Rhodoligotrophos defluvii: one gene and its partner. The main gene of each other region encodes a partner of the protein of the gene in region 2 in a complex. Links are inferred from orthologs where the notes say so. Each region holds a gene or a part of one and is shown on either strand. Other genes may lie near its edges.

Region 1 (3,718 bases), on a different replicon or contig from region 2:
GCGAGCCGGTGGAGCAGGCACTGGAGCGCGGGCAGGACGTGCTGTTCGACATCGACTGGCAGGGCACGCTGCAGCTCTACGACGCCTCGCGCGATGATGTGGTTTCCGTCTTCGTGCTGCCGCCTTCGATCGCCGAGCTGAAGGCACGGCTGGAGCGGCGCGCGGAGGACGCCTCCGACGTGATCGCGCGGCGACTGGCCAATACGCCGATCGAGCTCGCCCACTGGACCGACTATGACTACGTAATCATCAACAGCGACGTTCAGGCGGCGTTCGACAGCCTCAAGGCAATCCTGGCGGCAGAACGCGTCCGCCGCACCCGCCAGCCGGCTCTGGCGGATTTCGTTGAGGGGCTGCTGGGGGAGTTGAAGGGGTAAGCGGCACGGCCCCAGCCGCATCCGGGCATGCAGACGCATCCGTTCCGCCACCCTGTTGCCGGCCTTGAGCCAGGCATCCAGGGGCCACACGGGATGGGCTTTCCTCTGGGGTCCTGGATCACCGGGTCAAGCCCGGTGATGACGAGGGGGCGGGGATCGTTGCCGTCTTGCCGGGCTTGAGCTGGGTATCCAGGGGCCACACGGCAGACGGAATCATGGCTGCCAGGCGCGTTCGGATTTCTGCTCATAGTGCTCGAAGGCCTTGCAGATGCCGCCGAGCACTTCGGCGGAGGTTTCGAACATGGCCTTGAACTGGGGGTCGTCGACCTTGTCGATATCCTCGCGCAGGTGGGTAATGGTCTCTTCCAGGCGCTGCTTCATCTTGCGCGTGTGGTGAGACGGGTTGTTATCGTCTGGAGACATTAGCGTTCTCCGTTCGCAAATGAATAGTGATTGTGCGGAGAACGATGGGGCTTGCACTGGGTTCCAGCCGCGTCAGCGCCTCGGGCCGCCATAGGTGCGCGTGCCCGGCTTGCCTCCGCTGGAGCGGCCCGAGGTTCGGCGGCCGCCGGGGCGGACGGTGGTGGCGAGCTTCTCCGGCTTCTCCGGGAGCGCGTCGCTCCGGCCGTGGGGCGTGGCGCGGTCCGAGCCCAGGCCGACCTCGTCGAGATTGGGCAGGACCTTGCCCGAGGGCAGGATCGGGCGGCCCTTGGCATCGCGCGGCAGGTGGGCGGCTTCGTCGCCATATTCGCGGACCTGGCGGTAGGGTAGGGCGCCCCCACCCCGGCCCTCCCCCGTGCCGGGGGAGGGCGAGCGGCGGGCCTTCGTCCCGCCGGTCTTGCCTTCGCCATGACGGCCGGCGGTGTCCTCCAGCTGGCTTTGCCGCACGCTTGGGTCTTCCAGCACCGCCAATTCGGTGGCGCGCAGGCGCTTGACCTCGTCGCGCAGCCGGGCGGCCTCCTCGAATTCGAGATTGGCGGCCGCCTCGCGCATGCGCTTCTCCATGTCGGCGATCACCGCTTCGAGGTTATGGCCGAAGGTGGCCGCCGTCTCGGCAAAGCCGGTGCCGACGGTCACGTGATCCTGCTCATAGACCGAGGCCAGAATATCGGAGATGCGGGCACGGACCGATTCCGGGGTGATGCCGTGCTCGGCATTGTAGGCCAGCTGCTTCTCGCGGCGGCGGTTGGTCTCGGCCAGCGCCCGCTCCATGGAGCCGGTGACGCTGTCGGCATAAAGGATCACGCGGCCATCCACATTGCGCGCGGCGCGGCCGATGGTCTGGATGAGGGAGGTTTCCGAGCGTAGGAAGCCCTCCTTATCCGCGTCCAGAATGGCGACCAGCGCGCATTCCGGAATGTCGAGCCCCTCGCGCAAGAGGTTGATGCCGACCAGCACGTCGAAGGCGCCCAGCCTGAGGTCGCGGATGATCTCGATGCGCTCCAGGGTGTCGATATCCGAATGCATGTAGCGCACGCGGATGCCCTGCTCATGCATATATTCGGTGAGATCCTCGGCCATGCGCTTGGTGAGCACCGTGACCAGGGCGCGATAGCCACGCGCGGCCACTTCGCGCACCTCGGCGATGAGGTCGTCGACCTGGGTGGCGACAGGGCGGATCTCCACGGGCGGATCGACCAGGCCGGTGGGCCGGATCACCTGCTCGGCGAAGACGCCGCCGGTGCGCGCCATTTCCCAAGACCCCGGCGTGGCCGAGACATAGATGGTCTGCGGCCGCATGGCATCCCATTCCTCGAAGCGCAGCGGCCGGTTGTCGATGGCCGAGGGCAGGCGGAAGCCGAACTCGGCAAGGGTCGCCTTGCGGTTGAAGTCGCCACGGAACATGGCACCGATCTGGGGCACCGTAACGTGGCTCTCGTCGATGAAGACGATGGCGTTGTCGGGGAGATATTCGAACAGGGTCGGCGGCGGCTCGCCCGGCTTGCGGCCGGTGAGGTAGCGGGAATAGTTCTCGATGCCGGCGCAGGAGCCGGTCGCCTCCATCATCTCCATGTCGAACAAGGTGCGCTGCTCCAGCCGCTGGGCTTCGAGGATGCGGCCGGCCGCGTGGAACTCCTCCAGCCGCCTGCGCAGGTCTTCCTTGATGAGCCGCACGGCCTGCTGCAGCGTGGGCTTCGGCGTCACGTAATGCGAGTTGGCGTAAACCTTCACGGTCTGCAGCTCGGCGGTCTTCTGGCCGGTCAAGGGATCGAACTCGGTGATCTGCTCGATCTCGTCGCCGAACAGGGACAGGCGCCAGGCGCGATCCTCATAGTGGGCCGGGAAGATCTCGATGGTGTCGCCGCGCACCCGAAAGGTGCCGCGCTGGAAGGCGGCATCGCTGCGCTTGTACTGGAGCGCCACGAGATCGGCGAGCAGGCGGCGCTGCTCGATGCGTTCGCCGCGCGACAGGGCGAAGGTCATGGCCGAATAGGTCTCGACCGAGCCGATGCCGTAGATGCAGGAGACGGAGGCGACGATGATCACATCGTCCCGCTCGAGCAGGGCGCGGGTCGCGGCGTGGCGCATCCGGTCGATCTGCTCGTTGATGGAGCTTTCCTTCTCGATATAGGTGTCGGTGCGCGGCACATAGGCTTCCGGCATGTAATAGTCGTAATAGGAAACGAAGTACTCGACCGCGTTGTCCGGAAAGAAGCTCTTGAATTCGCCATAGAGCTGGGCGGCGAGCGTCTTGTTGGGGGCGAGCACCAGGGCCGGGCGCTGGGTGGCCTCGATCACCTTGGCCATGGTGAAGGTCTTGCCGGAGCCGGTGACCCCGAGCAGCACCTGGTCGCGCTCGGCGGTATTGATGCCGCTGACGAGTTCGGCGATGGCCGTGGGCTGATCGCCGGCCGGCTGATAATCGGAGGCCAGCCGGAAGCGGATGCCACCTTCCGATTTCTCCGGCCGCTCCGGCCGATGCGGCATGAACATCGCAAGATGCTGCGGCATCTGCGGCCGCATCGAGGCGAGCGCATCGAGCGAGGTGCCCGTGATCGGGCGGGCAGGGGCTTCGGAGAATCCGCGGGAACGTGGCATGGCGGGAATATAGGGTGAACGGGTGCGGCCGTGAAGCCGTCACCCGATCGCCCGGCAGATCGTACCGTTCCGCTTGCAGAGCGCTACTGATCTGACAGCGGAACATCATTCGTCATGACCCGGCTCGGCGCCTATGCGCGGTCGAGCATGGCGATGAGCTTAATACGCACCCCTCTCGTCATTGCCGCGCTTGACGCGGCAATCCAGGGGCCGCAAGGGAATTCGCGCCGTGTGGCCCTGGATGCCCCGGTCGCGCCGGGGCATGACGGTTTTGCGAGGGATATCAACGGCTTCACGCGGCA
Region 2 (5,237 bases):
GGCCTGTTCGAGACCATGGCGGTGCATGAGGGCCGGGTGTTGCGGCTGGAGGCGCATCTTGCCCGTTTGCGCCAAGGGCTTGCGGCCCTGCGCCTGCCGCTGGCCTTGCCTGACCAAGATCTGGCAGACCGTATTCATGCCTTGGTGGCCGTCAATAACTTGCGCGAAGGCTCGCTCCGCCTCACGATAACCCGTGGCCAAGGTCCCCGCGGCCTCTTGCCGGCCGACCCGCCCCGGCCCGGCGTGATCATCACGGCCAGCCCCTGGGCAAGCCGGCCGACCGAGATTGCGGCGATCATCGCCCGCTCCACCCGCCGCAACGAGCACTCGCCCCTCTCGCGCGTGAAGGCGCTGGGCTATCTCGACAGCATCCTGGCGCTTATCGAGGCGCAGGAGCAGGGCGGGCAGGAAGCCATCCTGCTGAACAGTGCCGGGCTCGCCGCCTGCGCCTCCGCCGCGAACCTGTTCGTCATGCGTCAGGGTAAGCTGCTGACCCCGCCCGTGAGCGACGGCGTGCTGCCGGGCATCGTCAGGGGTGAGATCATCGCGCGCCACGGAGGACAGGAACGCTCGCTTGACCCCGCCGACCTCGCCGCAGCCGACGAGATCATCCTGAGCAACAGCCTCGGCCTGCGCTCGGTGGTGAGGCTCGATGAAAAGCCGATCGGAGCCGGCGCCGCGGGGCCTGTTGCACGGCAACTCGCCGCGGCTATCCCCTTCCCTGGCCATTCACGCCATTGCCGCGCTTGACGCGGCAATCCAGGGCCAAGCGGAACGCCCTTGCCGTGGCGGTTTTGGAGAAAGATAAGCTATTTCCGTCATTGCCGCGCTCGACGCGGCAATCCAGGGCCAAGCGGAACGCCCTTGCCGTGGCGGTTTTGGAGAAAGATCAGCTATTTCCGTCATTGCCGCGCTCGACGCGGCAATCCAGGGCCAAGCGGAACGCCCTTGCCGTGGCGGTTTTGGAGAAAGATCAGCTATTTCCGTCATTGCCGCGCTTGACGCGGCAATCCAGGGCCAAAGGGGAAGACAGAGCCACAGGCCCGGTCAAGCCGACATGACAAGCCTGAGGGCTTGAATCAGCAACTTACGATCACCCCAGCCCGATCGGCTCGCGCGAGGTGGCGACGCGCGGGTCGATCCCGGCCTTGCGCAAGGTGCGTTCCAGCAGCTGCTCGTAGATCGGCCGCCCTCCGGCCCAATGGGCGAACAGGTTCGCGGTCACGGCCGTGATCATCACCGGCAGCAGCAAGGTGTAGGAGCCGGTCAGCTCGATCGCCAGCGCCACGCCCACGATCGGCGCCCGCACGCTCGCGGTGAACAGCCCGCCCATGGCCGCCACCGCGAAGGCTGTCGGCGCAATGGCGAAATCCGATCCGAGCCCATTGGCCAGCCCGCCGAAAGCAAGGCCCACGCATGTGGCCAGCGTCAGGATCGGCGCGAAGATGCCGCCCGGCACGCCGGTAGAATAGCTGGTGACGGTGGTGAGGAACCGCAGCAGCGCCAGCCCGAGCAGAACCCAGAACCCCGGATTGTGGCTTGCTAGTTCCTCGATCACCGCCTCGCCGCCCCCAACCGCCCAGGGCGCCAGCACGAACAGCATGCCGATCATGAGCCCGATCACCGCCGGATAGGCATAAGGCAGGCGCTTCTCGCAGGCGGCCGCGAAATCCGACGCCGCAAGCAGGCCGGCATTGAGCGCGACGCCAACCAGCCCGAGCAGCCCTCCCAGCACCAGGAAGCCGGGCAGGCTCCACAGCGGCACCGCGTGCACCATGATGTCGAGGTCCGGCGCCGGGCTGGTCAAATTTTGCAGCACCACGGCCGACAGGCAGGACGCGACGATCACGCCCATATAGGTGCGGAACGTGTAGGGAAACTGCCGGTGCGTCTCCTCGATCACGAACAGCACCGCCGCCAGCGGCGCATTGAACGCGCAGGCAAGGCCGGCGGCGGCGCCCGCGGCAAGCAGTCCGCGACGCTCGAAATCGATGATGCGCGACCATTCGGCAAGCGCTGCCGCAACCGAGGCGCCGATATGTATGGTCGGTCCTTCGCGGCCCAGCACCAGCCCTGAGGAAATCGACAGTAACCCGGCAAGGAACTTCACCGGCAGCACCCGGCGCCAGTGCACCTCGCGCAAGCCTTCGAGCGCGCCCTCCAATTCCTGCACGCCACTGCCGCCTGCTTCCGGCGCATAGCGCTTCACCAGAAACACGCACAGCACCGTAATCGCCATCGTGACCAGCGCTGCCGATACCACCAGCCATGGCCCGCCGACGACCGTGCCCAGCCACTGTGGCCACTGGATCAGCCAATCGATGCCCAAATGAAACACGGTGCCGAGCACGCCGACCACCAGTCCCACCAGCGCCGCCAGTCCCATATACTTGGCTTGGCCACGTCGCTGCTGTTGCTCGGTCTCCTCCACCGGTCCCCGCATCCTCAATGCTGCACATCTGCAGGGGACCTATCATCCGCGACTCGCGGGATCAACGGGTCGAATCATCCGCAAGCGGTGCTATATAGGCTGCATGACCTCTTCTCTGGATACAGACCGATGACGCCGCGCCCCATGGACCTCTCGGATTTCGACGACGAGGTGCCGCCGCCATCGGCTGGCGGCATCGCCGCGCGGGCCATGGCGCGGCCCATGGGCGATGCGCCCTATTTGACCGCCCTCAACCCCGAGCAGCGTGAGGCGGTGGAAGCGCTCGACGGTCCGGTTCTGGTTCTGGCCGGCGCCGGCACCGGCAAAACCCGGGTGCTCACTACCCGCCTTGCCCATATCCTGGCCACCGGCCGTGCCTTTCCCGGCCAGATCCTGGCGGTGACCTTCACCAACAAGGCAGCCCGCGAGATGAAGGACCGCATCGGCCTGCTCATTGGCGGCGTGGTCGAAGGCATGCAGTGGCTCGGCACCTTCCACTCCATCGGCGTCAAGGTCTTGAGGCGGCATGCCGAGCTCGTGGGCCTGCGCCCAGACTTCTCGATCCTGGACACCGACGATCAGATCCGGCTGCTCAAGCAGGTGATCGCCGCCGCCGACATTGACGAGAAGCGCTGGCCGGCCCGTCACCTCGCCAGCCTCATCGACAGCTGGAAGAACCGTGGGCTCACCCCCGACCGGGTGCCGGCGGGCGAATCCCACGCCTATGCCAATGGCCGCGGTGCTGAGCTCTATGGCGACTACCAGGCGCGCATGAAGGTGTTGAACGCCTGCGACTTCGGCGACCTGCTGCTGGAGCCCCTGCGCCTGTTCCAGGACAATCACGAGGTGCTGCAGTCCTTTCAGCGCAAGTTCAAATACATGCTGGTGGACGAATACCAGGACACAAACGTCGCCCAGTATCTCTGGCTGAGGCTCTTGGCCCAGGGGCACAGGAACATCTGCTGCGTGGGCGATGACGACCAGTCGATCTATGGCTGGCGCGGGGCGGAGGTGGATAACATCCTGCGCTTCGAGAAGGACTTTCCGGGCGCCAAGGTCATCCGGCTGGAGCGCAACTACCGCTCCACGCCCCACATCCTCGCCGCCGCCTCGGCCCTCATCGCCCATAACGAAGGCCGGCTCGGCAAGACCCTGCACACCGACGTCGCCACTGGTGAGAAGGTGGTGGTGCGCGGCCACTGGGATGCGGAGGAGGAAGCCCGCGCCATCGGCGAAGACATCGAGGCGGCCCATGCTCGCGGCCAGTCCTATAACGAAATGGCCATCCTGGTGCGTGCGTCCTTCCAGATGCGCGAATTCGAGGACCGCTTCATCACCTTAGGGCTCCCCTACAAGGTGGTGGGCGGCCCGCGTTTCTATGAGCGGCAGGAGATCCGCGACGCGCTCGCCTATCTCAAGGTGACGGCCCAGCCCGACAACGACCTCGCCTTCGAGCGCATCGTGAACGTCCCCAAGCGGGGCATCGGCGATTCCAGCGTCAAGAAGGTGCATGAAGTGGCCCGCGCGCAAGGAACGTCGCTGTTCCGCGCGGCCGAGATGATGGTCGACACCGACGAGCTGCCCGCCAAGGCGCGGACGGCCTTGAAGCAGCTCATCCAGAGCTTCCGCCGCTGGTGCTCCCTGCTCGACGGCATGCCCCATACCGACCTGGCCGAGATGGTGCTGGATGAGTCCGGCTATACCGAGATGTGGCAGAACGACCGCAGCCCCGAGGCGCCCGGGCGGCTGGAAAATCTGAAGGAGCTGGTGCGCTCCATGGGCGAGTTCGAGACCATGAACGGCTTCCTCGAGCACATCGCCCTGGTGATGGACGCCGACAACCAGGCCTCCGACGACAAGGTCAGCATCATGACCCTGCACTCGGCCAAGGGGCTGGAATTCGACACCGTATTCCTGCCGGGCTGGGAGGAAGGGCTTTTCCCCCATCAGCGCTCGCTGGACGAGAACGGCCGCGCCGGCCTGGAGGAGGAACGGCGCCTCGCCTATGTCGGCATCACCCGGGCGCGCAAGTTCTGCACCATCTCCTTCGCCCAGAACCGGCGCGTGCACGCCCTATGGCAAAGCGCCCTACCCTCGCGTTTCGTCGACGAGCTGCCGGAGGACGATGTCGAGATCGAGCGCTCCTCCTCGAATTACAGTTCGTATGGCCGCGGCTGGGCCTTCGGCGAGAGTCGGTTCGACACCATGAATCCCTACCAGACCGACTATGCGACCCCCGGCTGGAAGCGGGCCCGCCAGGCCTATGACAGCGGCCAGTCCGTGCGCTCCGCCCCCCATTTCATTGAAGGCGAGCTTGTCGCCCGCGAGGATGCGGACGCCGTGCGTTTCAGCCGCGGCGAGCGCGTGCTGCATGGCAAATTCGGCGAGGGCACCGTCACCGGCGTCGACGGCAACAAGCTGACCATCGACTTCGACGAGGCCGGGGAAAAACGGGTGCTGGCGAGCTTCGTCGAGCGGGTCTAGTCAAGCCGGCCCATGACGGTTTTTCAGTGATCGTCATCACCGGCCTTGAGCCGGTGATCCAGGGCCACAAGGGAAGGCCAGTGCCCTGCGGGGTGGCTACTACCAGCGCACCAGCGCCGCCCCCCAGGTGAAGCCGCCGCCCATGGCCTCCATCAGCACCAGGTCGCCCCGGCGGATGCGCCCGTCCTTCACGGCCACGTCCAGCGCCAGCGGTATGGAGGCGGCCGAGGTGTTGCCGTGCACATCCACGGTGAGCACCACCTTGCTTTCGGGAATGCCGAACCGCTTGGCGGTGCTGTCGAGAATGCGCTTGTTGGCCTGG

What was found. The genes of interacting proteins can lie anywhere in the genome.
Region 1: the proteins of E4P09_RS09470 (region 2) and uvrB are in contact, whole or in part, in a crystal structure (PDB 7EGT), measured with the Thermus thermophilus proteins. The link is inferred for Rhodoligotrophos defluvii from one-to-one orthologs. Residues at the interface, in WP_096412145.1 of Thermus thermophilus: His654, Arg656, Phe657, Gln666, Asp668, Glu669, Lys680, Arg681, Leu682, Ser683, Lys685, Tyr686, Ala687; in WP_096411307.1 of Thermus thermophilus: Glu23, Leu25, Arg26, Asp27, Gly28, Glu29, Arg30, Phe31, Arg55, Glu326, Asp327, Phe328, Glu379, Ser382, Gln383, His398, Gly400, Arg401.

What each region holds. Positions count from the first base shown.
Region 1 is NZ_SZZM01000009.1:69,083-72,800, reverse strand. The notes cover bases 645-3,718. They hold uvrB (excinuclease ABC subunit UvrB), read right to left. Parts: upstream 3,417-3,718; coding sequence 873-3,416; downstream 645-872. Other genes in these bases: E4P09_RS25120 (hypothetical protein), read right to left, coding at 645-800. Also shown: gmk (guanylate kinase), read left to right, coding at 1-377; more of E4P09_RS25120, read right to left, coding at 591-644. UniProt on the Escherichia coli protein: The UvrABC repair system catalyzes the recognition and processing of DNA lesions. A damage recognition complex composed of 2 UvrA and 2 UvrB subunits scans DNA for abnormalities.
Region 2 is NZ_SZZM01000002.1:66,900-72,136, forward strand. What follows is about bases 2,236-5,237. They hold E4P09_RS09470 (ATP-dependent helicase), read left to right. Parts: upstream 2,236-2,560; coding sequence 2,561-4,915; downstream 4,916-5,237. Other genes in these bases: clcA (H(+)/Cl(-) exchange transporter ClcA), read right to left, coding at 2,236-2,443; E4P09_RS09475 (beta-ketoacyl-ACP synthase III), read right to left, coding at 5,015-5,237. Also shown: E4P09_RS09460 (aminotransferase class IV), read left to right, coding at 1-750; more of clcA, read right to left, coding at 1,094-2,235. UniProt on the Escherichia coli protein: A helicase with DNA-dependent ATPase activity. Unwinds DNA duplexes with 3'-5' polarity. Translocates on single-stranded DNA with 3'-5' polarity. Initiates unwinding more efficiently from a nicked substrate than double-stranded DNA.